3 regions of the Mesorhizobium sp. Arg314 genome follow, and region 2 is predicted to be linked to each of the others. Evidence: riboswitches for the same ligand, from Rfam matches in the RefSeq annotation. Region 2 holds a riboswitch; each other region holds the start of a gene.

Region 1 (8,498 bases), on a different contig from region 2:
GATGATCGGCGCGAGCGGCCCAAAAGTCTCTTCCTGCGCGAGCAACATTTCACTGGTGATGTCCGTCAGAACCGTCGGCTCGAAAAAGGTGCCGCTGTGACCTACCCTCCTTCCGCCGCAGCAGATCGCCCCGCCTTTCTGGATCGCATCGGCAATATGAGCCTCGATCTTGACGAGCGCCCGTGCGTCGATCAACGGTCCGATGGCGATACCCGCTTCGAAGCCATCGCCAACCGAGAGCGAGCGAACCCGCGCCGTAAATTTCTTGGCGAATTCGTCGTGCACGCCGGATTGCACATAGAGCCGGTTGGCGGAAACGCAGGTCTGCCCGGCATTTCGAAACTTTGCCTGGATCGCACCGTCGACGGCAGCATCGACATCGGCATCGTCGAAGACGATGAACGGCGCGTTCCCGCCGAGTTCGAGGCTGACTTTCTTGACCTGATCCGAGCACTGGCGCATCAGCAGCCGCCCGACTTCGGTCGAGCCCGTGAAACTGATCTTGCGCACTTTTGGATTGGCGCAGAGCTCACGCCCGACCACTGCACCTTCCGAGGCATAGATCAAATTCACGACGCCATCTGGAAAACCTGCCTGCGCCGCCAGCGCGCACATCGCGCCGGCGACGAGGGGAGTTTGCTCAGCCGGTTTCAAGACGATCGCGCAGCCGGCTGCGAGCGCCGGTGAAATCTTGCGGGCCACCATCGAAGCAGGAAAGTTCCAGGGCGTGATAGTGCCAACGACGCCGATAGGCTGCTTGATGACCAGCATGCGCCGATCCGTCGAAGGAGCGGAAATCGTCTCGCCGTAGATGCGATTGGCTTCTTCCGCGTACCATTGCAAGTAAGCGGCGGCATGTGAGACTTCCGATATTGCCTCGGGCAGCGGCTTACCCATTTCGGCGGTCAGGATTGCAGCCAGGTCATCGGTGTGATCAAGGATCAGCTGGTGCCAGCGCCACAATGTGTCGCTACGATCCCGGGCCGTCAGAGCTGCCCATTTGGCTTGCGCAACATGGGCCCTGTCGATCGCAGCTTTGGTTTGCTCGACGTCCATATCGGGAAGCTCAGCGAGCAATTCGCCGGTCGAGGGATTGAACACCTGGAACAGGCTTGGACCCCCTTGGTCGCCGCAGGATGCCAGGCGATCGAGTGCGGCGAATAGGTCCGGTTGTTTGAGATGGCGAAGCAGCGAATTGTTTATGCCCGGCACAGAAAAGCTCCTTGGGTAAGGCGACGTCTTGTTTTAGGAACATCGCGAAAAGCAGCGTAGCTGCAGCGTGACACTCGGCATTTATCCCAGCGTCACCAATTTTGTCGAACCTGGGCGACAATAGATCCCTGGCCGGCAGCCGATTGTCGAAACAGGACTCACCTGCCGCCTCAAGAGTTGACAGCCTTCCCCTAATTCGTCCAACCTAGGAACCTCACCAGGGGAGTCCCGGCAAGGGGCTGAGATACTGCTGATAGCGCGCAGTGACCCGTTGAACCTGATCCAGTTCATACTGGCGTAGGGACGGTGCGAGGTTTCGCGGGTCGGCAATCCGGCTTCGGCATTCGGGGAATCCCCGCATCCTGCGCGAAGCGTCACTTCCTTCTCATCGCGTGAACTGGGTCTCCGTTGCACTCGAGCAAGGAGGCTCACTCATGAATGCCCCAACCCCGACCGTCACCGTCGGCGAATTGCCCTCTTCGAAGAAAGTCCACAAGCCTGGCCAGCTTCACCCGCAACTGCGGGTGCCGATGCGCGAGATCTCGGTCCACCCGAGCGCCGGCGAGCCGCCTGTCACGGTCTACGATTCGTCAGGTCCCTATACTGACGCCGCGGTGGAAACCGCGATTGAGCGTGGCTTGCCGAGGTTGCGCGAGACATGGATCGAGGCACGCGGCGACGTCGAACGCTACGAGGGCCGCATTGTCAGGCCCGAAGACAATGGCTTCGTCTCCGCCGAGCGCCTGACGCCAGAATTCCCGCTGCGCAACCGGCCATTGCGTGCCACCGGAGGCCGCGCCGTCACCCAGCTCGCCTATGCGCGCGCCGGCATCATCACGCAGGAAATGGAGTTCGTCGCCATCCGCGAAAACCTCGGCCGCGAGCAGTTGCGTTCAGCTCTTCTCCGGGACGGTGAGAGCTTCGGCGCCGCGATCCCGGATTTCGTCACCCCGGAATTCGTGCGCGACGAGGTGGCGCGCGGCCGGGCCGTCATTCCCTCCAACATCAACCATCCCGAGAGCGAGCCGATGATCATCGGCCGCAATTTCCTGGTCAAGATCAACGCCAATATCGGCAACTCCGCCGTCACCTCGTCGATGGCCGAAGAGGTCGAGAAGATGGTGTGGGCGATCCGCTGGGGCGCCGATACCGTGATGGACCTATCCACCGGGCGCAACATCCACAACATCCGCGACTGGATCGTGCGCAACGCGCCGGTGCCGATCGGCACGGTGCCGATCTATCAGGCGCTGGAGAAGGTCGGCGGCATCGCCGAGGATCTGACCTGGGAGGTCTATCGCGATACGCTGATCGAACAGGCCGAGCAGGGCGTGGACTATTTCACGATCCATGCCGGCGTGCGCCTGCCCTACATCCCGCTCACCGTCGACCGCGTCACCGGCATCGTCTCGCGCGGCGGCTCGATCATGGCCAAGTGGTGCCTGCATCACCACAAGGAGAGCTTCCTCTACGAGCATTTCGAGGAGATCTGCGACATGGCCAGAGCCTATGACGTGACGTTCTCGCTCGGCGACGGCCTTCGCCCCGGCTCGATCGCCGATGCCAACGACGCTGCCCAGTTCGCCGAGCTCGAAACCTTGGGGGAACTCACCAAGATCGCCTGGGCCAAGGACTGCCAGGTGATGATCGAGGGCCCCGGCCATGTGCCGATGCACAAGATCAAGGAAAATATGGACAAGCAGCTTGCGGTCTGTGGCGAGGCACCGTTCTACACGCTGGGGCCGCTCACCACCGACATCGCGCCGGGCTACGACCACATCACATCAGGCATCGGCGCGGCGATGATCGGCTGGTTCGGAACGGCAATGCTCTGCTACGTCACGCCGAAGGAGCATCTCGGGCTGCCGGACCGCGACGACGTCAAGACCGGCGTCATTACCTACAAGATCGCCGCTCACGCCGCCGATCTGGCCAAGGGCCACCCGGCCGCCAAGATCAGGGACGACGCGCTGTCGCGGGCGCGCTTCGAATTCAGGTGGGAAGACCAGTTCAACCTCTCGCTCGATCCGGAGACGGCGCGCGCCTTCCACGACGAAACCCTGCCGAAGGAGGCGCACAAGGTGGCGCATTTCTGTTCCATGTGCGGCCCCAAATTCTGCTCCATGCGGATTTCGCACGACATCCGTGTCGAAGCCCAGAAGGAAGGGCTCGCGGCGATGGCGGCGAAGTACCGTGAAGGCGGCGACCTCTACATGCCCGTCGACAGCGTCGCGGGGAGCACAAGCACATGAAGGTGCTCATTCGCGGCGCAGGCGTTGCCGGGCTGACGCTCGCCCACGAGCTGGCGACACGCGGCGCCGATGTGACCGTAGTCGAGAAGCGCTCCGAGATTGCCGGCAATGCCTCTTGGCAGGCCGGCGGGATGCTCGCGCCCTGGTGTGAGCGCGAGAGCGCCGAAGAGGAGGTGCTGACCCTCGGGCGCGGGGCGGCCGACTGGTGGGACGCGGCCTTGCCCCACCATGTCTCGCGCAATGGCACATTGGTGCTGGCGCCTGCCCGCGACGTTGGCGAACTGGACCGGTTCGTCCGTCGCACATCCGGCTTCAGGCAGCTCGGCGCCGATGAGATCGCGGCACTTGAACCCGCTCTCGCCAGTAGGTTCGGACGCGGGCTGATCTTCGAGGGGGAAGCGCATCTCGACCCGCGCAAGGCTCTGCTTGGACTTCGAGACAACTTGCTCGGCATGGGGGTGCCGCTCGAGTTCGGCCGCAGCATCGTATCCGCAATCTCGGATATCGAGGTGGATTGCACCGGCGTCGGCGACAAACGACCGGAACTGCGCGGCGTGCGCGGCGAGATGCTCATGTTGCGAACCGGCGACATCTCGCTTGTCCGGCCCGTGCGCCTGCTTCATCCGCGCATCCCGGTATATGTCGTGCCGCGCGGGGAGAACCTGTTCATGGTTGGCGCTACGATGATCGAGTGCGATGCCGAAGGTCCGATCACCGCGCGTTCGACCATGGAGTTGCTAAGCGCCGCCTATGCGCTGCATCCGGCCTTCGGCGAAGCCGAGCTGGTCGAAGCCGGCGTCGGCGTACGTCCCGCCTTCGCCGACAACCTGCCCCGGGTCGAGCGTCACCAGGGATACGTTCGCATCAACGGCCTCTACCGCCACGGCTTCCTGCTCGCGCCGGCCATGGCGCGACAGGCAGCCGACATCATCCTGGGAAATCCTGCAGCGAAGGAGTTCGCCCTTGAAGCTCATCGTTAACGGTCAGAACCACGACGTTGCGGCCGAGACGCTTGCCACGCTTCTCACCGAACTTGATTTTGAAGGTGGCTGGCTTGCCACCGCGCTGAACGGCGAGGTCGTGCCAGCCCAGGAACGCTACCACTTCCGGCTCAGCGATGGCGACCGCATCGAAATCCTCTCACCGATGCAGGGAGGGTGATTGCAATGCTCGAGCTCTACGGACAAGAACTCTCATCCCGCCTTCTGCTCGGCACAGCACTCTATCCCTCGCCTGCCATCATGGCCGAGGCGGTGAAGGCGTCGGGCACCGAGATCGTCACCGTGTCGCTCCGCCGCGAAGGCTCCGGCGGCAAAACCGGCGGCCAGTTCTGGTCGCTGGTCCAGTCTCTGGGCGTTCGCATCCTGCCCAATACCGGCGGATGCCATTCGGTGAACGAAGCGGTCACCACGGCACGGATGGCGCGCGAGGTCTTTGGCACGAAGTGGATCAAGCTCGAGGTGATCGGCAACCAAGATACGCTGCAGCCAGACGTATTCGGGCTGGTCGAAGCCGCGAGGATCCTTGCGGCGGAAGGCTTCGAGATCTTCCCCTACACGACCGACGACCTTATCGTTGCCGAGCGCCTGCTTGATGCCGGCTGCAAGCTGCTGATGCCCTGGTGCGCGCCGATCGGCTCCGCGCGCGGGCCGCAAAATCCCGATGCGCTGCGAAGCCTGCATTGCCATTTCCCCGGCATACCGCTGATTGTCGACGCCGGCATCGGCCGCCCGTCGCATGCTGCGACCGTGATGGAGCTCGGTTACGACGCTGTGCTTCTCAACACGGCGATAGCCAAGGCAGCCGATCCCGTCGCCATGGCCGCGGCCTTCGGCAAGGCGGTGGAGGCGGGCCGCGAGGCCTATTGCGCTGGCCTGCTGGAGCCACGCGACATGGCCGTTCCCTCCACCCCCGTCATCGGCATGGCTGCATTCTCATGAAACTCGATCCATTCTACCTCATCGTCGATTCCGTCGAGTGGATCGAACGACTGGTGCCGCTTGGCGTCAAGCTGGTGCAACTGCGCATCAAGGATCAGGACGAAGCTTCACTGCGCCGAGAGGTCCGTGCCTCGAAGGCGGTGTGCAGCCGCCATGGTTGCCAGCTCATCATAAACGATTACTGGCGCCTCGCGATCGAGGAGGATTGCGATTTCGTCCATCTCGGCCAGGAAGATCTTGCCGAAGCCGATGTGAAGGCGATCCGCAAGGCCGGCATGAAACTCGGCCTCAGCACCCACGACGACGCCGAACTGGAAATCGCGCTTCAGGCCGAGCCGGACTATGTCGCCCTTGGCCCGATTTACCCGACCATCCTCAAGGCCATGAAATGGGCCCCGCAAGGACTGGACCGCATCGCCGTCTGGAAGCGGCGCGTCGGAGACCTTCCACTGGTCGCCATCGGCGGGCTTACGGTCGAGCGCATTGCCGGTGTCTTCGCGCAGGGCGCGCAATGCGCCGCGGTCGTGACCGATATCACCCGCAGCGCGCATCCCGAGGCGCGCGCACTGGAATGGCTGGCGGCGACAGCCCAATGGAGATGACGCCGCACGTGCTCATCGTCGCCGGCTCGGATTCGAGTGGCGGCGCGGGAATAGCCCGCGACATCGAGACCGTTTCCGCATTTGGACTGCGCAGTTGCCTTGCCGTGACGGCCGTTACTGTGCAGACGCACGCGGTTGTCGAGCATGTCGAGCAGATGCCGCCGGATCTTGTCGTGGCGCAGATGCTGGCCGCCCTCGCCGCCAACAGTGTGAAGGCCATCAAGATCGGAATGCTTGGCACCAACGGCGCGATCGCAAAAGCCGCGATGGTCATGCGGGATCACCCCGACATTCCGGTGGTGCTCGACCCGGTTCTCGCCTCCTCGTCCGGCGGGGCGCTGATCATGGAAGATCCTGTCGCCGCGCTGCGTGGTCATCTCATGCCGCTTTGCCGGATTGTCACGCCGAACTTGCCCGAATTGGCCGTGCTGACCGGATCGGCGATCGCAGTCGACCAGGCATGCGCTTGCCGCCAGGGTGAGGAGCTGTCGAGATCCGTCTCGACCGCCGTCCTCGTCAAGGGCGGTCATGCGCGCGGCAGGGAGGCAGTCGACCTGCTGTTGCAGCCGGACCGACTTCCGCTTCGCTTGATGGCGCCGCGCCTGCCTGGCGAGATGCGGGGGACGGGCTGTATGCTCTCCAGCGCCATTGCCGCGTCTCTTGCGCTCGGGGGGTCGCTGGAAGAAAGCGTGCGCGCTGCCAAGCACTTTGTTTTCAACGCCCTCGCTGGACCGAAACGACGTCGACGCGGCAATCCCATCGGCTTGCTCGACAGTTTTCCTCTTCCGGATGAGCAATAATCGGCGTGGGTTTACCCGCCGGCCGTCCGTGAGAGCGAATTTTTAGCTTCTCCTTGTTGAGTTCGGCGGTGACGAGGCGGCGGAGTTCGGGATCCTCGAACCAGCGCAAGGTGAACAGAGTGCGATCGATGCGGCCATTTCGCGTAGCGCGGCCGCTAGGCTGTTCTGCTACCGGTAGGCTAGCCTCGTCGCCGTTGTGATAGGCGAAGGTGATGTCGATCGAGCCGTCGTCGAGCAATTCTGCGGAGCCGTCGCCGGTGACTTCGTCCATCTCATGAAGCCTGGCCCATGTGAAGAGGGCCCGTAACCGAGATCGAGGCCGACTTGCAGGGCGCCAAAGGCCATCTCACCGTGATTGTCGGCCCCATGGTGATCGTGGCGGGTCCGCCGAGGTCGAGATAGCCGCGATCCTACAGGCAGCTTCGATGATCCGCCAGCGGCCGATCAGTTGACAGCCGGCAGGTGCGATCATGTCGGCATCGCCAGCAGCTTCGGCAACCGCACCAGGGTGCAGGCGGAGGCAGCGAAGGTGACGCCCCATCCGACGCGGCCCCGGCCGCGGAACTTGGTTTGGCGCTGACCGGCGACCGTCTTGATCCATCCGCACGCCTCTTCAAGGCGCTTGCGAATACGCTGACTGACAGCATAGCCGCTATGCCGCGTGGTGCGCCCGTCGATGACCGCGCAAGCCATCGGCCAGCGCGCCTGGATCTTCGTTCTGCGCTGCCGCCTCGGGCGCGCACACCACATAGGCGACAAGGTGCTTGTCGCCGGCCCGGTCCTGGCGCGCCACCACCGCCTCGCGCACAGTGATGACGGTCCGATCGGAAAGAAGCCGCGTCGCGCCCGAGGGAAATCATGGATTTCCTAGAGTGCCGCCTTTGCTAGGGGACATCGCCGGTTCCGTTCTTCCAGCGGAAGTTCCGGTCCGTGTTGAGCAGCTTGTTTTTGGGCCAAGCGTCGCGATCTCACATCGTCTCCCAGCCCGCGGCGCTCGATGAGCGTAGCGGGAACTATCGATCCTCTCTATGGGCCGATTTACGCGTATCTTCGGTCGTCTGACCAATCAGGCGGCCTTCCGACGCCTCAGCGTCTTCTCGACGGCGTCCTTGACCGGCTTGCAGACGTCAGTCACCGCACTTTTAGTGAGCTCCTGGAATTCCTTGGCTTGCTCGAGGCCGATTTCGACGCGCTTGCGGAGGAAGGCAGTCTGCAACTCTAAAACTTCTGACGGTGAGTTCGCACCGACCAGGGCCTCGAGGTGCGAGAAGACGGCTTCGGCATTGGCGCGCAGCGCGGCGATCGTCTTCAGCGACAGCTCGTTGGCGACCGACTTCGCGGTTTCGGCGGTTGACTCGAGCGCCTTATGAGCGTCTTCAGCACCGGGTTGTAACCTGGCAAGAGCTTCTTTCGACTGCTGGACGCTCTTTTCGGCAACGGCGCGAAATTGATCGGCGGCCTTGCCAGGGTCGATTGCCGGAAATTCGATCGTTTCGGCGTTTTCGCTGGACTTGTCGGTGGTGTTCTTGGACATTTCCTTAGCCTCCTGCCTGAAGATGTTTTCCTCGCGGCCGGCATACTGAGCCGCCTGCGCCGAGGGACGGATCTTGAAGTCAAGCTCACTGCCAGTGAGTTCAACCTGCTCATGGCCTTCCTCAAGAACCCAGGCCTGGTGCTTTCGCGCGAGCAGCT
Region 2 (11,369 bases):
GAATTCTTCGATCTTGCCGAGGCGGCCGACCAGGCCAATGAATATGCCGTCGCCTGGATCGATCAGCTTGCCGGCGGCCACGGACGCGGGCGTGGCCTTTTGTTCACCGGCAATCATGCCGAGCACGGCTCGCACGCCGCCGCGCGCGCCGGCAGCCGGCTTTCGGTGCCGGCGCAGCCGCCATTCAATATCCTCAACCGGCCTTTTCTCGCTGTCTTCAACGCCGCCTACCGCTGGAAAAAGGGCAAGTCTCCGGCCCCGCGCCAGGCGGGCTATCAGGGCTTCTTCTTTCCGCTCGACGGTGTCCGCGACTGGAACCGGCTTTACGGGCCGCGTGGGCTTTTCCAGCACCAGAGCGTGGTGCCGGAGGCCAATGCCCGCTACACCGTGCCGGCGCTGCTCGATGCGGCACGGCAAGCGGGCCAGGGGTCGTTCCTGACGGTGCTCAAGCGTTTCGGCGATGTCGGCTCGCCGGCGCTGCTGTCGTTCCCGCGGCCCGGCTACACGCTGACGCTCGATTTCTCCAACAGGGGAGAAAGGACGTTGCGGCTGCTCGCCGAGCTTGACCGTATCACCGTCGAGGCGGGCGGCGCAGTGAACCCCTACAAGGACGCCCGGATGGGCCCTGAGACATTCGCCGCGTCATTCCCGCAATGGCAGCGGCTGGAGGCGCTTCGCGACCCGGCTTTCATGTCGAGCTTCTGGGCGCGGACGGCAAAAAGACTGGATGCGGGAAGAGGAGTTGCGGAAGCCGCGGAATAGATAAAATTTGAATAAATCATGGTAAATGAAGTTTTAAGCCATAGCTTACTCGAAACGTTATTATGGCTTCACGAAAAATTTGCAGATTTATAATAGGACTTCTCAAGGGCGGGTGGCAACAATGAAATACATAATCTTCATTCTCTTCACTGTGATGACCAATGCCGCGGCGCAGCTGATGCTGAAGCAGGGCATGATGTCGATGGGCTCGATCTCCTTCGAAGGCGCCAATCCGCTCGTCAAACTCTTGCAGATCGTGTTCAGCCCCTGGGTGTTCCTGGGCCTGTGCACCTTCGTCATCTCGATGGCTTCGCATCTTTATGTGCTGTCCAAGGTCGAGCTCAGCTTCGCCTATCCGTTCCTCAGCCTCGCTTATGTCGCCGTGGCGATCTTTGCCTATTTCGTCTTCCGCGAGGACCTCAATGGCTGGCGCATCGCCGGCATCGCCTGCATCTGCGTCGGCACTGTGCTGATTGCGCAGAGTGGCCGAGAAATGGGTGGACGCGGGCATGAGGACCAGACCGCATCCATCACTCCTGACAAGATCGGCATAAGCGAGATCGTTCGATGAGACATGTGATTTTCGGCGGCGACGGTTTCGTCGGCCGTCACCTTGCGTCCGGGCTCGTGGCGGACGGCGAGAACGTCGTCGTCGCCGACATCGTCAAGAGCGACCTGCCGCATTACCGCTCGGTGCGGTTCATCACATGCGACGTCACCGATCCGGCCTCGGTTGCCGCAGTCGGCCTCAGGGCCGACGACATGGTCTACAACCTCTCGGCCAAGATGCTGTCGCCGATCCAGGTGCGCGCCAAGCGGCATGATTTCTTCTTCCCGGTGAATTTCCACGGCACCGAGCACATCATCCAGGCAATGGACAAGGCCGGCGCCTCGAGGCTCGTCCACTACACGACCGACATGATCTACGGCCACACGGTGGTGCTGCCGATGACCGAGGATCATCCGGTCTCGCCGCTCGGCGAGTACGGGCTGTCGAAGCTCAAGACCGAGGAGCTCGCCGCCGAATGGCGCAAGCGCGGCATGTCGATCTCGCTGTTCAGGCCGCGTCTGATCATCGGACCCGGCCGGCTAGGCATCCTGGAAAAACTGTTCAAGCTGATCGACTGGAATTTTCCGGTGCCGATGATAGGTTCGGGCAGGAATCCCTATCAGTTCATCTCGGTGTTCGACTGTGCGGAAGCCGCCCGTGCGGCCTGGAAAGCCGGTGTGCCGAACGAGGCCTATAATCTCGGCTCGCTCAATCCGCCGCCGGTGCGGCGACTGCTGGGCGACCTGATCCGCCATGCCGGCTCGAAGTCGATCCTGCTGCCGACGCCCGGCTGGGCGGTCAAGCGCACGCTCGACCTGCTCGACCAGTTGAACATGCCGATCATGGATCCGGAACAGTATCTGATCGCCGACGAGGAATGCGTGCTCGACGTGTCCAAGGCCGAGCGTCAGCTCGGCTGGGTGCCGCAATATCGCGACGAGGACATGCTGATCGCCGCCTACAGCGAATACCGTGCCAAGAAGGACGGCCACGCCGTCGCCACCGAACACGTGCCTGCCGAATAGAGGCGACGAAGGGGAGATTTCGAGATGACCGTCATGGCCAAGCCGGAACACACGGGCGTGCGCACGGTGGTCGAAGCGCCTGCGCTTTCGCCCGCAGCAATAGCCAAGCCCGACCTGATCAGCGTCGAGCAGGCCAAGGCGATGGACGTCGCCCGCATCACCGACCTGTTCAAGGCGCATCTCAACCCGGGCCAGTTGCATTTCATGAAGCTGGTCGGCTTCCACAAGGTCAAGATCGAGCGCGCCGAGGGCATGTTCTATGTCGACCAGAACGGCCGCAAGATCCTCGACTTCTTCGGCGGCTTCGGCTCGCTGGCCTTCGGCCATAACCATCCGCGCATCCTTGAAGCCCGGAAAAAATTCCAGGAGGAAAAGCGCCAGGAGATCGCCATCGCCTTCATGTCGCAATATGCGGCCGCACTGGCGCACAACATCGCCAAATGCTCGCCGGGCGATCTCGACATGGTGTTCTTGGGTTCGTCCGGCTCGGAGGCCATGGAGGCGGCGGTGAAGCTTGCCGAGCGCGCGGCGGGTCCGAAGCGGCCGAAGGTCGCCTATGCCGAGAATTCCTTCCACGGCAAGACCAAGGGCGTGCTGGCGATCACCGACGGCCAGCTCTACCGTGCCGATTTCAAGGTCGCCGACAATGTCGTGCGCGTTCCCTTCGCCGATATCGACGCCGTCGAGCGCTTGTTCAAAAGTGATCCCGAGATCGGCGTCATTGTGCTCGAAACCATCCAGGGCGGCGGCGGCATCATCCAGGCGCCGACTGAATACTGGCAGAAGCTGCGCGCGCTCTGCGACCGGCATGGCGTGCTGTGGGTCGCAGACGAGGTGCAGTGCGGCTATGGCCGCTCGGGCCGCTTCTATGCCTTCGAGCATTACGGCGTGGTGCCGGATGTGACGGCGCTGGCGAAATCGCTGGGCGCCGGCAAGGCGGCGGTCGGCGCCATGATCGCCAGGCGCGACGTCTACATGAAGGCCTATGGCACACCAAGGACGGCGATGATCCACGCCATGGCGACCTTCGGCGGCATGGGCGAGGCCTGCGTCACCGCGATCGAGGGGCTGAACGTGCTCTATGACGAAGGGCTGATCGACAACGCCGCCTCCACCGGCGAGTACCTGTTGCAGCGTCTGCAGGCGCTGAAGGAGAAATTCCCGAAGATCATCAAGGATGTGCGCGGCAAGGGCTTCATGATCGGGCTCGAGTTCCACGATTTCTCACAGACATTGCCGATGGTGCTGCGTCCAGTGGTGAGTGTGCTCGACGACAAGCTGAAGGGCTCGCTGTCGGGCTTTGTCGGCTCGCTGCTGCTGCGCGACTATGACGTGCTCGTCGCCTTCACCGAATACAACCGCAACGTCATCCGGCTCGAGCCGCCGCTGATTTGCCAGCGCGAACATGTTGACCGCTTCGTCGATGCCTTCGACAGTCTTTTGTCGCGCGGCATCGTGGCGATCGTGAAGGATTTCGTGAAAAGCCAGGTTCGCTGACGATGCTGACCAGGCCGTCCGCTCCGACCAATCCGCTGGAACGGTTGACCGGCGCCGGTCTGGCGTGGGGCGAGGGGGCCTATGGGCGGTGGGCGGCATCGATCGGGGCGATTGCCTTCTCGGTCTATATCCTGCTCACCGCGGTGACTGCCTGGTTCATGCCCGACGCCAACTGGGACATGTTGCCCTATCTGGCGATCGCCGAGGAAGGCACCTTTCCCGATCAGCAGGCGCTGCATGACTATGCCTACAGCACGGTCAGGGAGGGCGTGTCGGCGAGCGATTACAAGACGCTGACCGACGATGGCGGCGGATTCCGCAGCCACATGGCCGAGAACGCCGCCGACTTCCATTCGCTGCTCGGCATGTACCGGATCAAGTTCCTGTACGCCGAAATCCTGTCCAGCCTCAGCCATGTCGTCTCGCCGGTCGATGCAATGCGGCTGGTGCAGGTGTTCTCGGTGCTTTTGTTCGGCGCCATCACGCTCGCCTGGCTGCGCGCGGAAGGCGCACTCGCGCTGGCGCCGGTCGTTGGCGCGGTCCTGATCATGGCCGATTTCGGTGACGCGGCGCGTGCCTCGACGCCCGATCTATTGTGCTCGGCGCTGTTCCTCGGCGGGCTCCTTGCCTATGTGCGCAAGCGCGAGGCGGCGACGGCGGTCCTGCTTTTCCTCGCTTTCATGGCCAGGCCCGACAACATCGTCTTCCTCGCCATCTTCGCCGTGCTGCTCGTCGCTTACCGCGAGAGGGCGTGGGGCGCGCTGGCCGGCTTCGCGGTATCCTTCATCGCCTATTTCGCCATTTCGCACTGGGCGCAGCATCCGGGCTGGTGGCCGCATCTGTGGTTTTCCAGCATCGAGCAGCACTACAACATGGACGGTTTCGAACCACCGTTCTCGGTGGTCGCCTATCTCAAGGCCTTCGCCGCTTCGGTGGTCCGCGCGATCAGCGTCAACAGCTGGGTTGGCGTGTCGGTATCGGCGCTGGCCGGATGGTATGGGCTCGAGCGTGCCGGCTTCCGGCTCGACCGCCGGGCGGGCATCCTGCTTGCGGCGCTTGTGCTTGGCGTGCTGGCAAAGTTCACGGTCTTCCCGATCCACGACACCCGCATCTACTTCCCCAATCTTCTGCCGCCCTTCCTGCTGCTGGCCGCGCCACTGATGGCGCTTTGGGCAGCAAGCCAGGGCGGGCGCCGCGCGGCGCTGCAGGTCATTCCCGGAGACAAGTCATGAACTCGCTTTCCAGCTTCGCGCGCGTCTTGCTCTCGCTCGGCCTTCCGGCAGGCCTGCTCGATCGCGGGCCGGCGTTGCACGGCACGAAGTTCCTGGCCAAGGCGGCGCTCAAGGCGCGTTTCGGCGGACGGCCGTTCCAGATGGTCAATGTCGGCGCCTGCGACGGCGCGCTGTTCGACGACGTGACGCCCTGGCTGCACCGCATTCCGGGCGCGCGCGCCATGCTGGTCGAGCCGATCCCCTACAACCAGAAGCGGTTGCGCGCCAATTACCCAGATACCAGCCGCTTCGTCATAGAACCGGTGGCGGTGACCAAAAGCAAGGGAACCATCACCGTCCACACCTTCGATGCTGCGGCGCTCGAGTCGGGCACGCTGCCGATTGAGTTCATCGGCTGCTCGTCGGTGACCGACACCAATTTGATGTCGGGCAAGAATGCGTGGGGCGAGGCGGACGCCAATTTCAACAGTTTCGCGCCGCATCTGAAGGACATCGAGGTGCCTTCGGAGACTTTGCAGACGCTGCTCGACCGCAACGGCATCGCTCATATCGACGCTTTCCTGGTCGACTGCGAAGGCGCCGACTGGATGGTGTTCGATCAGCTCGACCTGCAGCGCTACCGTCCCGGCATGATCAAGGTCGAAGTCGGCGCGCTGCCGGCCGCCGAGATCGGCCAGGTCGTGGTCAAGCTGAAGACCGCCGGCTACCAGGTCGGCTTCCAGGCCGAGGACGTCTGGGCGTTCGCCTGAGTTTCGTGGGCTGCCTTCTGTTCACGACGGCAATGAGCCGCAATTGCCGGCCGAATGCGCTTGACAAGATGGCGCCGGCCCGTTCAACCTGAGGCATTCACCAGGGGAGTCCCGGCAAGGGGCTGAGATACTGCTGGCTTTTGCGGCGCAGTGACCCGTTGAACCTGATCCAGTTCATACTGGCGTAGGGACGGTGCAAGCGCTTGGCGGGAGCTTATGCCCGAGGACCTGTCTCAAGCGGCAGGTCGAAGCGTCTTTTCATCCTTCCGGCACAGAACTGGGTCTCCAATGCAACGAGCAAAGGAGCCTCAAATGAATGCCTTGACCCCCACCGTGTCGACCGGACCGCTGCCGGCGTCGCGCAAGATCCACAAATCCGGCGTCCTCCATTCACAGATCAGGGTGCCCATGCGGGAGATCGCGGTCCACCCGACTGCCGGCGAGCCGCCGGTGACGGTCTACGATCCCTCAGGCCCCTATACCGACCCCGCGATTGAAACGGACATCGAAAAGGGTCTTGCCCGCCTTCGGCAGGACTGGATCGCCGCTCGCGGCGATGTCGTGCCCTATGATGGCCGCCATGTCAGGCCGGAGGACAACGGATTTGCGACAGGAGAGCGCCTGACTCGGGAATTTTCCGTCCGCAACCGCCCGCTGAGAGCAAAGACAGGCAAGGCGGTAACGCAGCTTGCCTATGCGCGCGCCGGAATCATAACGCCCGAGATGGAATTCGTGGCCATCCGCGAAAACCTTGGCCGCGAGATCGTGCTCGGCAGGCTGCAACAGGATGGCGAGGCGTTCGGCGCATCGATCCCGGATTTCGTCACACCGGAGTTCGTGCGCGACGAGGTGGCGCGCGGCCGCGCGATCATTCCTGCCAACATCAACCATCCCGAAAGCGAGCCGATGATCATCGGCCGCAACTTCCTGGTGAAGATCAACGCCAATATCGGCAATTCCGCCGTCACTTCCTCGATGGCCGAAGAGGTCGAAAAGATGGTCTGGGCCATTCGCTGGGGTGCCGACACGGTCATGGACCTGTCGACGGGCCGCAACATCCACAACATTCGCGAATGGATCGTGCGCAACTCGCCGGTGCCGATCGGCACGGTGCCGCTCTACCAGGCGCTGGAGAAAGTGGATGGCGTCGCCGAGGATCTGAGCTGGGAGGTCTATCGCGACACGCTGATCGAGCAGGCTGAGCAGGGGGTCGACTATTTCACCATCCACGCCGGTGTGCGGCTGCACTACATCCCACTGACGGTCGGACGGGTTACCGGCATCGTCAGCAGGGGCGGCTCGATCATGGCGAAATGGTGCCTGCACCATCATCGCGAAAGCTTCCTCTATGAGCATTTCGAGGAGATCTGCGACATCGCCAGAGCCTATGACGTCTCCTTCTCGCTCGGCGACGGCCTTCGTCCCGGCTCGATCGCCGACGCCAATGACCGAGCCCAGTTCGCCGAGTTGGAAACGCTTGGCGAATTGACGAAGATCGCCTGGGCCAAGGACTGCCAGGTGATGGTCGAGGGCCCTGGCCATGTTCCCATGCACAAGATCAAGCAGAATATGGACAAGCAGCTCGCCGTCTGTGGCGAAGCGCCATTCTACACGCTGGGGCCGCTGACCACGGACATAGCGCCGGGCTATGACCACATCACCTCAGGAATCGGCGCCGCCATGATCGGCTGGTTCGGCACGGCGATGCTGTGCTATGTGACGCCGAAGGAACATCTCGGCCTGCCGGACCGCAACGACGTCAAGACCGGCGTGATCACCTACAAGATAGCCGCGCACGCCGCGGATCTCGCCAAGGGGCATCCGGCGGCGAAGATCCGCGACGACGCGCTTTCGCGGGCGCGGTTCGAGTTCCGCTGGGAAGACCAGTTCAACCTGTCGCTCGATCCCGAGACGGCGCGCTCGTTCCACGACGAGACCTTGCCCAAGGAAGCGCACAAGCTGGCGCATTTCTGCTCGATGTGCGGGCCGAAATTCTGCTCCATGCGCATCTCCCACGACATTCGCGCCGAAGCCCAGAAGGAGGGGATGGCGGCCATGGCGGAGAAATATCGCGCAGGCGGCGATCTCTATATGCCCGTCGAAACGCCCGGGGCGGAAAAACAGGCTTTGGCGCAGAAAGATCAGGAGACGCGCTGAGCCATGCGCCGCGTCCTTGTCAAAGGCGCCGGTGTGGCAGGCCTCACCGTCGCCCATGAATTAGCTGTGCGGGGTGCGTCCGTCACGGTTGCTGAAGTTCGGAGCCAGATAGGCGGCAATGCCTCCTGGCTCGCCGGCGGCATGCTCGCCCCTTGGTGCGAACGCGAAAGCGCCGAGGAGGCCGTTACTACCCTGGGCAAGAATGCGGCCGACTGGTGGGAAAGGACACTGCCCGGTCACGTGAGAAGGGCCGGCACTCTCGTCGTCGCCCATGCGCGCGACGCCTTCGAGCTTGCCCGCTTTGCGACTCGCACGCGCAATCATGAGTCCGCCGACGAAAAGGCGATTGCCGGCCTCGAACCCGACCTTGCCGGTCGCTTTCGCCAGGGCCTGTTCTTTGCCGGCGAAGCCCATCTCGATCCCCGTCGGGTTCTCGAAGCCCTCGCCGGTAAACTGCGCGCGATGGGGGTCGTCTTCCTTTTCGAGGCGGGCGAGCTTGCCCTTTCCGGCTTCGATCAGGTGATCGACTGCACGGGCATCGCGCGAGCCGACGACGACTTGCGCGGCATGCGCGGCGAAATGCTGATCCTCCGCACGCAGGAGGTCTCGCTCGCCCGGCCCGTGCGTCTCCTCCATCCACGTCATCCGATCTACATCGTGCCGCGGGCCGATCATCACTTCATGGTCGGCGCGACCATGATCGAAAGCGACCACGACGGACCGATCACCGCCCGTTCGCTGATGGAACTCCTCAATGCGGCCTACGCGGTCCATCCGGCGTTCGGTGAGGCCGAAATCGTCGAGACAGGAGTGGGCGTGCGGCCCGCCTATCCCGACAATCTGCCGAGGGTGAAGCGTTGGAAGGACGGCGCGATCACGATCAATGGCCTCTACCGGCACGGTTTCCTGCTCTCACCGGCCATGGCCGAGCAGGCTGCTGGCCTTCTCTTCAATTCATCTGCCGACCGGGAGTCTGAAAATGAAGCTGATCGTCAATGGCGAAGCGCTTGAGGTCGAGGCGACGACGCTCGACGCCCTTTTGAAGGAGCTTGACTATGAGGGCGGCTGGCTCGCTACCGCGCTGAACGGCGATGTCGTGCCCGCGGCCGGACGGGCGGAATTCCGGTTGAGCGAGGGTGACCGGATCGAGATCCTGTCACCCATGCAGGGAGGCTAGCCGATGTTCGATCTTGTCGGGACAAAGCTAGCGTCGCGCCTGCTGCTGGGCACAGCCCAATATCCTTCGCCGGCGATCCTTGCCGATGCGGTCAAGGCGTCGGAGACCTCGGTGGTGACCGTGTCGCTGCGCCGTGAAATGGCCGGCGGCAGGGCCGGCGAGAAATTCTGGTCGCTGATCCGCTCGCTCGGCGTGAGGGTCCTGCCCAACACCGCAGGCTGCCATTCCGTGAAGGAAGCCGTGACGACGGCGAGGATGGCGCGCGAGGTCTTCGGAACGCCCTGGATCAAGCTCGAAGTCATCGGCAACCACGACACGCTGCAGCCCGACGTCTTCGGCCTGGTCGAGGCCGCGCGCATCCTTTGCGAGGACGGTTTCATCGTGTTCCCCTACACCACCGACGACCTTGTCGTCGCCGAGCGGTTGCTTGAGGCGGGCTGCAAGGTGCTGATGCCGTGGTGCGCGCCGATCGGTTCGGCGCTCGGGCCGGTCAACATCATGGCGCTGCGCTCGATGCGCGGGCATTTCCCCGACGTGCCGTTGATCGTCGATGCGGGGCTCGGACGGCCGTCGCACGCGGCAACCGTCATGGAACTCGGCTTTGACGCCGTGCTCCTCAACACGGCGGTCGCCAAGGCGGCCGATCCGGTGGGTATGGCGCGCGCTTTCAGCAAGGCGGTCGATGCCGGTCGCGAAGCCTATGGTTCGGGACTGCTCGAGCCGCGCGACGTCGCCGTGCCGTCGACGCCGACATTGGGCAGGGCGGTTTTTTCATGAAGCTCGATCCCTTCTACCTGATCGTCGACAGCGCCGCCTGGATCGAGCGGCTGGTGCCGCTCGGCGTCAGGCTGGTGCAACTCCGCATCAAGAATATGGACGAGGACGGGCTGCGCGCGGAAATCCGCAAAGCGAAAGCCTTGTGCGCCCGACACCATTGCCAGCTCATCGTCAACGATCATTGGCGGCTGGCGATCGAGGAGGGCTGCGACTTCGTACATCTCGGCCAGGAGGATCTCCAGACTGCCAACCTCCTCGAGATACAGACGGCCGGCATCAGGCTCGGATTGAGCACCCATGATCATACCGAACTGGAGACTGCCATGGCAGCCGGGCCCGACTATGTCGCGCTGGGTCCGGTCTATCGGACCATCCTGAAGAAGATGAAATGGGCGCCGCAGGGGCTCGAAAGGATCCGGGCGTGGAAGGATAGAGTCGCGCCTATTCCGCTGATCGCCATCGGCGGCCTCAATCCCGAGCGGCTCGATGGCGTTTTCGGGGCCGGCGCCGACAGCGCGGCGGTGGTGACGGACGTAACGCTGAACCCGGATCCCGAGGCGCGTACCAGGGAATGGATCGAAAAGACGGAGCAATGGCGCTGAAGCAAGACCCGCATGTGCTTGTCGTTGGCGGATCGGATTCCAGCGGAGGTGCCGGGATTGCGCGCGACATCGAGACGATCTCTGCCATCGGCGTGCGTACCTGCGTTGCCATCACCGCGGTAACGGTGCAGACACACGACGCCGTCGGGGATATCCGTCATATGCAGCCTGGTCTTGTGGCCGATCAAATGCGGGCCGCGTTGCGGGCCAACGAGGTGGCGGCCATCAAGATCGGCATGCTCGCAACCGCGCAGATCATCGCTGCGGTCGCCACCGTGCTGCGCGAAAATCCGCGGATACCGGCAGTGCTCGATCCGGTGCTGGCCTCCTCGTCCGGCAGGCCGCTGCTGCAAGCGCGCGCGATCGGCGTCATGAAGCGTGATCTCATGCCGCTCTGCCGTCTCGTCACGCCAAACCTCATAGAGCTGGCGATCCTGACGGGATCGGAACTGGCCGGAGACGACGATGATGCGCTGCGGCAGGGAAGGCGATTGCTCGCGGCCGGGCCGCCGGCGCTGCTCATCAAGGGCGGCCATGCGGCGGGACCCAGATCGACGGATATCCTGTTGAGCTTGGAGCAGGAGCCCATCCGCCTCGACATGCCCAGGCTTGCCGGATCGATGCGCGGGACCGGCTGCATGCTGGCCAGCGCAATCGCGGCGCGTCTGGCCGGTGCGAAGCCGCTCGAGGACAGTGTGCGCGAAGGCAAGCGGCTTGTCTTCGAGAAGTTCCTGCAGAGTTTCGAGCGCGAATCCGGCTCCGGCGCATAGGGAAATCCTCACCGGTGACACCCCGGGCGAGACGCGTTCGGCCGTCAGGGTCGCTCGGCCTTTTCCCAATG
Region 3 (11,369 bases), on a different contig from region 2:
ACTGCGCCGACTTCTTGCCCTTGAGGTCGGCGAAGGTCTTGATGTCGGTGTTGTCGCCGCGCACGATCAGCACGGCCTTCGAGGCGATGTAGGGATCGGAGAAATCATACTTCGCCTTGCGCGCATCGGTGATGCCGACCTCGTTGATGACGGCGTCGTAGCGGTTGGCGTCGAGGCCGGCGATCAGGCCGTCCCACTTGCCTTCGAGGAACTCGACCTTGACGCCGAGCTTGTCGCCGATGGCTTTGGCGATCTCGACATCGAACCCGACCAGGGCGTTGGATTCGTCGTGATAAGTGAAGGGCGCGTAGGTGCCTTCCGTGCCGACCTTGAGTACGCCGGCCTGCTTGATCTGGTCGAGATTGGCACCGGCATGGCCGGCGGTGACCGCCAGAACCTGCAGCGTTCCGGCGACAAGGAGCGATTTAAGCCATTTCATTTTTCTGTGATCCCGTTTTGACCGGTGCCCCGGTTCGATTGTGAGAGCCGGAAACTGACAGATAGAAGGTTGCGAAATAAGGAACCAGATTTCAAAAATCGGCTCTGCCAGAAATCTGATGCTCAAAATCACCCGGTAATCCGCCAGGCGGCTTTCCGGGCCCGATAACAAAATGTTCCCGCTGGCAACATTTGCCCCCTCGGGCGGCGGAACCATCCATGCGCCTGACACGTTGCATGGCTGTTGTAGGGCACGGCGGCGCCTTTTCAACCGCCGCCATCGCAATCACCGCCAAAAGGGAGCCGGCATGATCGAGGACGCGGCAGGACGGACACTGGTCCGCGCGGCAATGAGGGCTCCCTATCTCGAGCGCGACGAGGAGCATGTCCTTGCCCTGCGCTGGAAGGAGGAGAACGACCAGCACGCGCTGCACAGGATCACCGTCGCCCATATGCGCCTGGTCATCTCAATGGCTTCGAAATTCCGCCACTACGGCCTGCCGCTCGGCGACTTGATCCAGGAGGGCCATGTCGGCCTGCTCGAGGCGGCGGCCCGTTTCGAGCCCGCGCGCGAAGTGCGCTTCTCTACCTACGCCACCTGGTGGATCCGCGCCTCGATGCAGGATTATATCCTGCGCAACTGGTCGATCGTGCGCGGCGGCACCAGTTCGGCGCAGAAGGCGCTGTTCTTCAATCTCAGGCGTTTGCGCGCCCGCCTCGCCAACGGCGCCGAGCCCATCTCCAATGCCTCGCTCTACCACGAGGTCTCCGTGGCGCTCGGCGTGCCGGAAGCCGACGTAGCGATGATGGATTCGCGCCTGTCCTCTCCCGACAGCTCGCTCAACGCACCTTTGGCCGACGAGAACGGTGCCGCCGAGCGGATGGATTTCCTGGTCTCCGAAGACCCGCTTCCCGACGAGATCGTCGGCGAAAGGATCGATGTCCAGCGCCGCGCCGTCTGGCTGAGGAGCGCGCTCAGCGCGCTCAACGCCCGCGAGCTCCGGATCATCGAGGAGCGCCGGCTGAGCGATGACGGCGCCACGCTGGAATCGCTTGGCGAGCAGCTCGGCATCTCCAAGGAGCGTGTCCGCCAGATCGAAGCCCGCGCCATGGAAAAACTGAAGCTGGCGCTGGTGAAGCAGAACCCTGAATTTCTCGCGGAAGCCGCCTGATACAGCGCTCGAATTCGATTTTAAGAAATTAGTAAATAAGAAAATATCGCTATCGCGGCAATTTTCCTTCATCCATACTTACGGATTGTGAGGTCTTTAACAGACCATTGCATCGCAATTGGCCTTCTTGAAGCCTCCAGATCATACGGATGGGGGATTTGCCATGCTGCGATGCTGCGTGTTCCTTGCGGCCCTGGTTCTCATGGCCTTTACGACGATGGACGCCCGGGCGGATCGAAGGGTCGCCCTCGTCATCGGCAATTCGGAATACCGCGAAATCCCGGCTCTCAAAAACCCAGACAAGGACGCCGAGGATGTGTCGAAGACATTCCGGCTGGCCGGCTTCGAGGTGTTCACCGGGAAGGATCTGACCAGGCTTCAGTTCGAGGAGCAGTTCCGCAACTATCTCGCGGCAGCAGACGGGGCCGACCTGGCGGTCGTTTATTATTCGGGTCACGGCTTTCAGATCGGCGGTGAGAATTTCCTGATCCCGGTCGATGCGTCGCTGAAAGACCCGGCCGACATGGAAGTTCAGGCGATCAAGGTCGACGACGTTCTGCAGCAGTTGCGCTCGAAATCGAAGATCCAGGTGATCATCCTCGATGCCTGCCGCAACAATCCTTTCCCGCGCAAGGACTATTGGCTGCGCGATCAATTGATCGTCGCCAGCGGCACCGGTCTTGCGCAAGTGACGGGCTCGCAGAATACGCTGATCGCCTTCGCCACCGAGCCCGGCGCCGTCGCCTATGACGGCAGCGGCGGCCTCAGCCCGTTTTCGTCCGCCTTCTCCCGCCGCGCGCTGGCGCCAAACCAGGAGATCCGCTCGGTCATGGCGGCCGTGCGCCGCGATGTGGTCAAGGCGACCAACGGCAAGCAGGTGCCGTGGGAAAACTCCTCGCTGCTTGACGACGTGGTGCTGATGCGCGGTGCGAACACCGAGGCTCGGCAAGTCATCGCCTCGCCCGACGGACAGCGGCAACAGGGGTTGACCGAACGCGGAATCCGCATCGCCACCGCCGCCAAGGCGATCGACGACCGCGACATCAGCGTCCCGGTCGGCGTCGGCCCGGTTCCGCTGAAACTTGGTCTCCCGGCCAGCGATGCCTCGATCATCCTCAAGCTGGCGAACTACCCGGCAACCGGGACGCTGTCGCTGCCGGATCGCGTCCTGTCGCCGCAATCGGACCTGATGGCCGCTGAAGTCAATGATTTGCGCTACGAACCGCAGATCGGCTCGGCGGCTCCCGTCGAAATCGGCTTTCAAATCGGCGGCGGCGGCACGTCCAAGCGAGCGACGATGAAGCTGTCGCCAAGCGTCGATCCCTGCGACCAGGCCGCCGGCGAGCCGCTCGACCTGCAAGGCGTTGTCCCCGGCCGGTTGCCGAATGAGATTGGCGGCGGGGCGGTGGAGGCTTGCGCGGCGGCGGTTGACACCTATCCCGACGTCGCCCGTTTCCGTTACGAGCTAGGGCGGGCATTGCTCGCGGCCGGCAAGGTCGACGAGGCAAGGCAGGCCATTCAAGATGCTGCCGACAAGGGACATGCCCGTGCGATCTTCCAACTCGGCTACATCGCCTCGTCCGGCCTAGGGACGGCCATGGATACGACGAAAGCGAACGGCTTCTATTCCAAGGCGTCCGACAAGGGAGATCCCTACGCGATGGCCGCCTGGGGACGCGCCTTGTTCAATGGCATCGGCGTCCAGCGAGACACCGGCAAGGGGCTTGACCTGCTGCTCCAGGCTGCGGCGATGGGGCATGTCAATGCCATGACCGATCTCGCCCTGATCTTCAAGGAAGGTCGCAATAGCGTGCCCGCCGATCCGGCCAGAGCCCTGGCTTTTCTCAAGGCCGGCATCGAGCGGCAGGACGTCTATTCGATGAGCATTCTCGGTCTTGCCCGGCGCAGCACCCAGACGGTCGCGGTGTGCAAGCCGAAGATCGTCCGAAAAATAGTTACGAAGATAAAGGTAGTCCGCATACCCACGCCAACGGTCGTCGGGACACCGGTCAAGCCGATACAGAACGATACCGGACCGGCGCCTTGGCGCGGCACTGGCGGCGATCATCCCGAGCCCACAGGCGGCAGCGGCAACGCCGGCAGCACCAGCTCTGACACCGGCAGCACCGGCGGTTTCTCCAGCGTCAGCACCGGGTTCTGACGAACAGCAGCAGCAATGGCGTGCGCGGGGTCAACCGGATAGACGGCGTCGACCCGATTTCTGGCGGAGCCGCCTGAATGCGGACGCCGGCCCTATCTATCGGTGACGATCTTGACCTTGTCGCCGGCCGACACCGTCGCGCCGGGCGACATGGCGTTGAGCACCCGGAAAAGATCGAGCTTGCGGTCGACGCCGACCATTTGCGCGGCGAGCGAGCCCATGGTCTGGCCGGCCTGAACGGTGACGACGCGGATATGCAGCGGCTTCAACGCGGCCTTCTCGGCCGGGCTGAGCACACGGAAGGACGCACTGACCGACCGCGCGACCGGGTCCAGCGCGGTGCTTGCTGAGGGCGCGGCCGTCAGCAGCCTGTAGACCTGTCCACCGGCGCGGATCACCGCGATGTCGAACTGCCAGCCTTGCGCGCTGGCATGCGCCATCGCCGCCTCGTTGCCGTTGATCGTGTCCTGGCGCACGCTGGCGTCTTCGAGACCGGCCACCCAGCCGCTGCGGATGTAATCCGTGAGCGACACGGACTTGTTGATAGCCACGCCGTCGAAACGGATGGCGATGTCGCCCGGCCCGGTCGCGGTGACGGCGGCAGCCGTATTGTCGATGACGAAACCGTTCGGCACCGTGAAGGAGACACCTAGATTGGGGTGCATGAAGGTCTGGCCGCGCACATAGCCTTCTTCCGGCGTGTCGCCGTAAAGCAGGCCGTCAATGCCGGCTAGGAAGGGGTCGCGGTCGCGCGTGCCGAAGCCGGGCGGGCCGAAATTGCGCGCGAGGCGCTGCGCCAGCTCGATGCGCTGCGGCGTGTTCGGGTGCGTCGCCAGGAAGTCGAGGCTGGCGTCGGTGGCGCCGCTGACCGAGCGGAAATCGGTATAGGCCGACATCGACTGCAGGAAGCGGCCGGCGGCATAGGGATCATAGCCCGCCTCGCCGATCGACTTGATGCCGATGGCGTCGGCCTGCAGTTCCTGGTTGCGCGAGAATTGCGCGAGCCTCAGCTTGCCACGGATGAGTGCCGCCTTGGCGGTTGGACTGTCGCCGAGCACGTCGGAAACCACCTTGGTCGCCAGGCCTTCCTCGGCCTCGAGCTGCTGCCGCTGCAGCCCATGATTGGCGGTGACGTGGCCCATCTCATGCGCGATGACGGCGGCAAGCTCGGAGGAATCGTTAGCCAGCGCCAGCAGGCCTCGCGTCACGTAGAGATAACCGCCCGGCAGCGCGAAGGCGTTGACGTTGGGCGAATTGAGGATGGTGATGCGATAGGTCTGGGTCGGATTGGCCGACACCACCGTCAGGTTGCCGACGACCTTGGCCACCATGCGCTCGAGCTTGGGGTCGGAATACTCGCCGCCATAGGTGGCCAGGATGCGCGGATGCTGCGCCTTCGCCATTTCGGCGAGCTTGGCGTTGGCGACGACATTGTCGACGGTGATCGGCTTGTCGGAAGGCTGGAAGCCGCTCTCCTGCACATCCGGCGGCGTGAACATCTGGCAGCTCGCCAGCACGGCAACGCTCGCCAGCGCGAAAAATCGTGCCAGCGGCCTCATCCACACCTTCTCAGCGCCGGTCGACAGATCGGCTTCCTTTCGAAATCTTTCGGCAAATCACGTCCCCCCCGGAACCAGCATGGCCGGACCTAGCCACACTCCCCCGGACAAGGCAAGCAAACGCCGGATCGCTCGTTGCCGGTTTGGCCGTAAATTATGTCCGCTTCCGGGCAATATGTTGTGATCCGGCAACGGTGCCGCCTCGATCGCCGATATAGCGCCGGAAGGCGTCCGGTCCAGATCGATCGAAGAAATCATCGGCCGGGCCGGTCGCCGCGATTGTGCCTTCATCGAGGAATGCGACGTCCTGGCCGATGCGACGCGCATCTTCGGGCTGATGCGTGACGAAGAGCACCGTCATTTTGCGCTCGGCGTGGATGCCGGCGACAAGGTCGAGCATGTCGTCGCGCAGCGCCGGGCCGAGCGACGCGAAAGGTTCGTCGAGCAGCAATACCGGCCGGTCGCGCAGCAGCACTCTCGCCAGCGCCACGCGCTGCCGCTCGCCGCCGGAAAGCTCGCGCGGCAGCCGCTTTTCCTTGCCCGCCAGGCCAACCCGCGCCAACGCCTCGACGACCGCCGCCCGATCGGCGTCACCGAGCTTCAGCGACGCCGAGCGGCCGAGCCCGACATTGGCTTCGACCGAAAGATGCGCAAACAGGTTGTTTTCCTGGAACACCATCGACACCGGCCGCGCCGAAGGCGGCGCGTCGCCGAGATCGATGCCGCCGATCAGCACCTTGCCTGTACCAGGCGTTTCGAAGCCAGCTATCAGATTGAGCAGCGTCGACTTGCCGGAGCCGCTCGGTCCCATGATGGCGGTGATCCTGCCGGCGGCGAATTCGGCGTCGAAGCGGAAGGACGCCTCGCCATAGCTGAACGAGACGCCGTCCAACGCAACAGCGAGGCCGTTTTGCGCGGCGGTGCCGTTGATGGTCGTCGTCATGAGCTTCCTTCCCGCCCCAACCAGTCGGCGACGACCACCAGCATCAGGCAGACGAGGCCGAGCAGCAAGGCAAGTCCCGCGGCGTCGGCCGTCCGGTAGCTGCCCATGCGCGCCAGCAGAAGATAGGGCAAGGTCTGCACGGAATCGCTGCCGAACAGCGCGATCACGCCGAGATCGCCAAGCGACAGCGCCATGGCGAAGGCAAAGCCAGTGGCCAAAGGCCGCCTGAGCGACGGCCAGTCGACCAGGCGCAGCCGGGTCCAGCCGGATATGCCGAGCGCCAGGCAAAGCCGCTCGTGACGTTCGCTGGCCGCGTCATAGGCGGGGCGAATGGCCCGGATGGCGAAGGGCATCGCCATCACTGCGTTGACGGCGACGACCATGATCGGCGCGATGGCAAAGACATCGGTGACCCCGCGCAGCGCCAGGAACCAGCCGGCGCCGAGCACGATCGGCGGCACGACCAGCACGAAGCCGGCGCCGGTGTCGGTGGCATGTTCGAGCAGGCCCATGGCGCCGCCTGGCCTGCGCCGCAGGGCCAGCGCGCGCCGCGCCGTGATCAGCGCCAGCGACAACGTCACGCTGAGCAGCGCCGCCAGGAAGGCGAGGCCCGCGCTGGTGAGCGTGGCGCGGCGCACCGCCGCTTCACCCCCCAGCCGGCCGAGATCGGCCTCCAGGCCTGAAAGCACGGTCGCTACCATCGGTCCGGCAACGAACAGCAGGGCAAGTGCGATAAGGCCGGCGTTCAGCATGCTTTCCACCCTGCCCGTCGAAAGGTAGCGGCGCGGCGCCACCGGCAGGTTGGCATCGCCGACCGTGTTGGCGCCAAGCCGCGTGAGCACGATGACCACGATGAAGGTCAGCGCGATCTGCAGCAGCGTCAGCACGACGGCGCGCGCGGGATCGAAGTCGAAGCGCAGCGCCTGGTAGATGGCGACCTCCAGCGTCGTCGCCGCCGGACCGCCGCCCAGCGTCAGCACGATGGTGAAGGACGTGATGCAGAGCATGAAGACCAGCCCCGCAATCCCCGGCAGAGCCGCGCGCAGCACCGGCCATTCGATCAGCCGGAAGGCTGGCCGGGCGCCCATGCCAAGCTGGCTCGCCAGCCGCCAATGGTCGGCGGGAATGGTGCCCAGCGCCTCAAGGAACAGGCGCGTCGCCAAGGGCAGGTTGAAGAAGACATGGGCGACAAGGATGCCGGAGAGGCCGTATATCCCCGGCCACTCCCCGCCGCCAAGCCCGGCGAAGACGCCGGCAAAGTACCCCGCCCCGCCATAGAGCGCCAGGATACCGAGCGCGGCGACGATCGCCGGCAGTGCCAGCGGCACGGTGAACAGTTGCAGGATCAGGCGGCGGCCGGCAAAGGCCGGATGCCTCGAAAGCGCGCGCGCCACCAGCAGCGCCGGCGCGACCGACAGCAGCGTCGACAGCAGCGCCTGCCAAAGCGTGAAGCGGGCGACGCGGAAGAGGTAGCCGTCGAAGGCGGCGACAGCACCGGAGAGATCATGCGCGCCTTCGAGGGCGAGACCGGCGAAAGCGCCGCCGATCAAGACCGCGACGGCCGCGAGCGCAATGACGCCGGCGGTTGTGCGGGGATCGCTGGGATGGGGCGTTGCCATTCCCGCCTAGCCAAACACACTGAATGGCTTGGGTAAGGTGGAAGCATTATCTGCGTCGAGTTCCCGCCCACCCCCCTCTGTCCTGCCGGACATCTCCCCCGCAAGGGGGGAGATTGGCAGCTTCGATCGCCGTGCCACTCTTGCAACGTTGGCGATTGGCGAAAGTGGCCGAGCGCTTGATCTCCCCCCTTGCGGGGGAGATGGCCGGCAGGCCAGAGGGGGGTGTTCAAGCGCCATCCTGAAGCCTACTTGCTCATCACCGCCAGCCACTCATCCACCCACGCCTTGCGGTTGGCCGCGACCTCTTGCGGGCTGAACAGCAAGGTCTTGGTCGGCTTCACCAGTTTGTCGAAGGCCGGGTTGAGCGGCTTGTCGGTCTTGCCGGCCGGGAACATCCAGTTGGTTTCCGGAATGACATCCTGGAATTTCGGCCCTGTCATGAAGGCGATGAACTTTTGCGCCAGCGGGTTCGTAGCGCCCGTCGTGGTGATGCCCGCCACTTCGATCTGCAGGTATTCGCCTTCCTCGAAAGAAGCGGCCTGGTAGCGCTCGGTGTTCTCGGCCACCATGTGGTAGGCCGGCGAGGTGGTATAGGACAGCACCATCGGTGCCTCGCCCTTGGTGAACAGGCCATAGGCCTCGCTCCAGCCCGGCGTCACCGTCAGCACCTTCGGCTTGAGCTTTGCCCAGGCCTCCGGCGTTTTGTCGCCATAGACCGACTTCACCCACAGAAGCAGGCCGAGGCCCGGCGTCGAGGTGCGCGGATCCTGGATCACGATCTTGTCCGTGCCGGCGCCCTCGACCAGGTCCTTCAGGCTCTTGGGCGGGGTTTTCAGCTTCTCGGTATCGTAGACGACGGCGAAATAGCCATAGTCGAAGGGCACGAAAGTGTCGTCTTTCCAGCCGCCGGGCACATTGATGCCGGAGACTTCGCCATGCGGCGCGAACAGGCCGCTCGCCTTGGCATCTGCGGTGAGATTGGTGTCGAGGCCGAGCACGATGTCGGCCTTGGTGCTGGCACCCTCCAGCTTGACGCGGTTGAGCAAGGCTACGCCGTCGGCGACCGAGACGAATTCGAGATCGCAGCCGCACTCGGCCTCAAATTCCTTCTTGACGGCCGGTCCAGGCCCCCAGTCGGCCGTGAAGCTTTCATAGGTGTAGATGGTGAGCTTGTCCTTTGCGGTGGCAGGCGCAACGCCTGCCAGAAGCGAAACAAGACCGGTTGCGAGAATAAGCTTGGACAATATCGCGCGCATCGGCGCCTCCTTCGTTCGAGTGACAAGGAATTGAGGCGTCGGATGGTCCGAAACGTCTAATCCCTCCGCCGGTACAAACCGGATCAGGTTCAGCGGGTTGGCTTTCGCCTCTCAGCCGGATCACGTCCGGCACCCCGTTAGAGCGTTTCGACAGATAGGCCCGGCCGAAGCGGCGCGCAAGCGGAAGTTTGCCGGGCAGCTAAAGCAATTCCAGGAAAAGTGCGCAGCGGTTTTCCGTCCGGAATTGCGCAAGGATAAAGCCTTGGAGCGGCTCTGCAATTCTATCAATCGCTGAGCCGCTCCAACGTTCGGGCGGGACCTTGGACGCGACGTGCGGCGCTGCCCGGCTTCCGTTTCGCACGCCGGGCTGGTAAGGGCCACGGCCATGGGCACATTCACCATCCTGCTTGGCGGCGAACTCATCCGCACGCCCCGGCTCGAACGCCAGATCGAGGGTTCGCGCGTCATCGCCGCGGATGCCGGCATCGGCCATGCCCGCTTGCTTGGCCTGGTGCCGGAGCTCTGGGTCGGCGATTTCGACTCGGTACCGGCGAACCTGCCGAGAGATCTGGCCGACGTGCCGCGCAAGGTCTTTCCGGCCGAGAAGGACATGACCGATGGCGAGCTCGCCATAGCGGAGGCGCTTCAGCGCGGCGCCACCAGTCTCGTGCTTGCCGGCGCCTTCGGCGGCAAGCGCGCCGACCATGCGTTCCTGCATCTGGCGCTGGCCGTGCGCTTGGCTGCTGCCGGCACGCGAGTGCTGCTGACCAGCGGCGCGCAAGAGGGCGTTCCCATCCTGCCTGGCAAGGCCAGCTTCGATTATGATGACGGCACCTTGTTTTCGGTGCTCGGTTTCTCCGAGCTTTCGGGCCTGACGGTCACCGGCGCCAAATGGCCGCTGGACCGCGTCGAGGTGGCGTTCGGCTCCTCGCTCACTATATCAAACGAGGTCAAAGGGCGGCTTGGCGTCGCGCTTGAGCGCGGCCGGGCGTTGCTTCTGGCCCACCCCTATCCCCTTCCTGAAAGCTGACATTTCCAGAAAGTTGACATGGCGCCGCCACTCCTCAATCTCGACGGCATTAAACTGACCTTCGGCGGCGCCCCGCTGCTCGACGGCGCGGCACTCAGCGCATCCGCCGGCGAGAAGATCGCGCTGGTCGGCCGCAACGGCTCGGGCAAGTCGACGCTTCTCAAGATCGCCGCCGGGATGATCGAGCCGCAGGACGGCGAGGTGTTCCGCCAGCCTTCGGCAACGGTCCGCTATCTGCCGCAGATGCCGGATATGGATGGTTTTGCCAGCGTGCGCGCCTATGTCGAGGCGGGCCTCGGCCCGGCCGACGATCCGCATCGCGCCACTTATCTGACGGAACATCTCGGCCTTACCGGCGAGGAGCGGCCGAACGACCTTTCCGGCGGCGAGGCGCGTCGCGCCGCCCTCGCCCGCGTCATGGCGCCGGAGCCCGATATCCTCCTGCTTGACGAGCCGACCAACCATCTCGACCTGTCGGTCATCGAATGGCTGGAAGAAGAACTTGCCCGCACCTCGTCGGCGGTGATCCTGATCTCGCACGACCGCCGCTTTCTCGAGCGCGTTTCGCGCGCCACGGTCTGGCTCGATCGCGGCCAGACCCGCCGGCTGGACAAGGGCTTTGCCCATTTCGAGGAATGGCGCGACCAGGTGCTGGAGGAGGAAGAGCGCGACCAGCACAAGCTCGGACGCCAGATCGTGCGCGAGGAGCACTGGCTGCGCTATGGCGTGACGGCCAGGCGCAAGCGCAACATGCGCCGCCTCGGCGAACTGCAGACGATGCGCCAGCGCTTCCGCAGCCATCGCGGCGCCGAAGGCACCGCCACTATGCTGGCGAGCGACGCCGCCGAATCCGGCAAGCTGGTGATCGAGGCCAAGGGCATCGAAAAGAGCTTCGGCGACCTCACCGTGGTCAAGGGCTTCTCGACCCGTATCCAGCGCGGCGACCGCGTCGGTCTGGTCGGACCGAACGGCGCCGGCAAGACGACGCTTCTGAAGATGCTGACCGGCGAGCTGGCGCCGGATGCCGGCGGCGTGCGGCTCGGCGTCAATCTGGAGATCGCAACGCTCGACCAGAAGCGCGAGGCCGTCGACCCGCAGGAGACCCTGGCGCATTACCTGACCGACGGTCGCGGCGAGAACCTCGTCATCAATGGCGAGCAGCGCCACGTCGTCTCCTACATGAAGGATTTC

What was found. Region 2 has a riboswitch for thiamine pyrophosphate ahead of thiC (phosphomethylpyrimidine synthase ThiC). Riboswitches for the same ligand answer to the same signal wherever they lie in the genome.
Region 1: linked by a shared signal. The riboswitch ahead of thiC (phosphomethylpyrimidine synthase ThiC) and the one ahead of thiC (phosphomethylpyrimidine synthase ThiC) in region 2 are both predicted to bind thiamine pyrophosphate.
Region 3: linked by a shared signal. The riboswitch ahead of thiB (thiamine ABC transporter substrate binding subunit) and the one ahead of thiC (phosphomethylpyrimidine synthase ThiC) in region 2 are both predicted to bind thiamine pyrophosphate.

Annotation. Positions count from the first base shown of each region.
Region 1 covers NZ_JBSKBP010000090.1:697-9,194, reverse strand. The annotation lists gene ACWGS9_RS33290 (NAD-dependent succinate-semialdehyde dehydrogenase) at 1-1,143, opposite strand, end outside; TPP riboswitch at 1,422-1,534, shown strand; gene thiC (phosphomethylpyrimidine synthase ThiC) at 1,647-3,464, shown strand; gene ACWGS9_RS33280 (FAD-dependent oxidoreductase) at 3,461-4,444, shown strand; gene thiS (sulfur carrier protein ThiS) at 4,428-4,625, shown strand; gene ACWGS9_RS33270 (thiazole synthase) at 4,631-5,404, shown strand; gene ACWGS9_RS33265 (thiamine phosphate synthase) at 5,401-6,006, shown strand; gene ACWGS9_RS33260 (hydroxymethylpyrimidine/phosphomethylpyrimidine kinase) at 5,997-6,806, shown strand; gene ACWGS9_RS33255 (Tn3 family transposase) at 6,721-7,077, opposite strand; partial or broken gene ACWGS9_RS33250 (IS5/IS1182 family transposase) at 7,275-7,490, opposite strand; gene ACWGS9_RS33245 (phasin) at 7,873-8,340, opposite strand; partial or broken gene ACWGS9_RS33240 (winged helix-turn-helix domain-containing protein) at 8,416-8,498, shown strand, end outside.
Region 2 covers NZ_JBSKBP010000009.1:183,033-194,401, reverse strand. The annotation lists gene ACWGS9_RS12635 (FAD-binding oxidoreductase) at 1-762, shown strand, start outside; gene ACWGS9_RS12630 (EamA family transporter) at 884-1,333, shown strand; gene ACWGS9_RS12625 (NAD-dependent epimerase/dehydratase family protein) at 1,330-2,337, shown strand; gene ACWGS9_RS12620 (aspartate aminotransferase family protein) at 2,362-3,834, shown strand; gene ACWGS9_RS12615 (hypothetical protein) at 3,837-5,066, shown strand; gene ACWGS9_RS12610 (FkbM family methyltransferase) at 5,063-5,815, shown strand; TPP riboswitch at 5,908-6,024, shown strand; gene thiC (phosphomethylpyrimidine synthase ThiC) at 6,128-7,972, shown strand; gene thiO (glycine oxidase ThiO) at 7,976-8,983, shown strand; gene thiS (sulfur carrier protein ThiS) at 8,952-9,149, shown strand; gene ACWGS9_RS12590 (thiazole synthase) at 9,153-9,926, shown strand; gene ACWGS9_RS12585 (thiamine phosphate synthase) at 9,923-10,528, shown strand; gene ACWGS9_RS12580 (hydroxymethylpyrimidine/phosphomethylpyrimidine kinase) at 10,519-11,298, shown strand.
Region 3 covers NZ_JBSKBP010000016.1:23,853-35,221, forward strand. The annotation lists gene ACWGS9_RS18595 (amino acid ABC transporter substrate-binding protein) at 1-439, opposite strand, end outside; gene ACWGS9_RS18600 (RNA polymerase factor sigma-32) at 747-1,610, shown strand; gene ACWGS9_RS18605 (caspase family protein) at 1,774-3,771, shown strand; gene ACWGS9_RS18610 (M48 family metalloprotease) at 3,864-5,330, opposite strand; gene thiQ (thiamine ABC transporter ATP-binding protein) at 5,485-6,273, opposite strand; gene thiP (thiamine/thiamine pyrophosphate ABC transporter permease) at 6,270-7,892, opposite strand; gene thiB (thiamine ABC transporter substrate binding subunit) at 8,138-9,148, opposite strand; TPP riboswitch at 9,192-9,295, opposite strand; gene ACWGS9_RS18630 (thiamine diphosphokinase) at 9,534-10,178, shown strand; gene ACWGS9_RS18635 (ABC-F family ATP-binding cassette domain-containing protein) at 10,197-11,369, shown strand, end outside.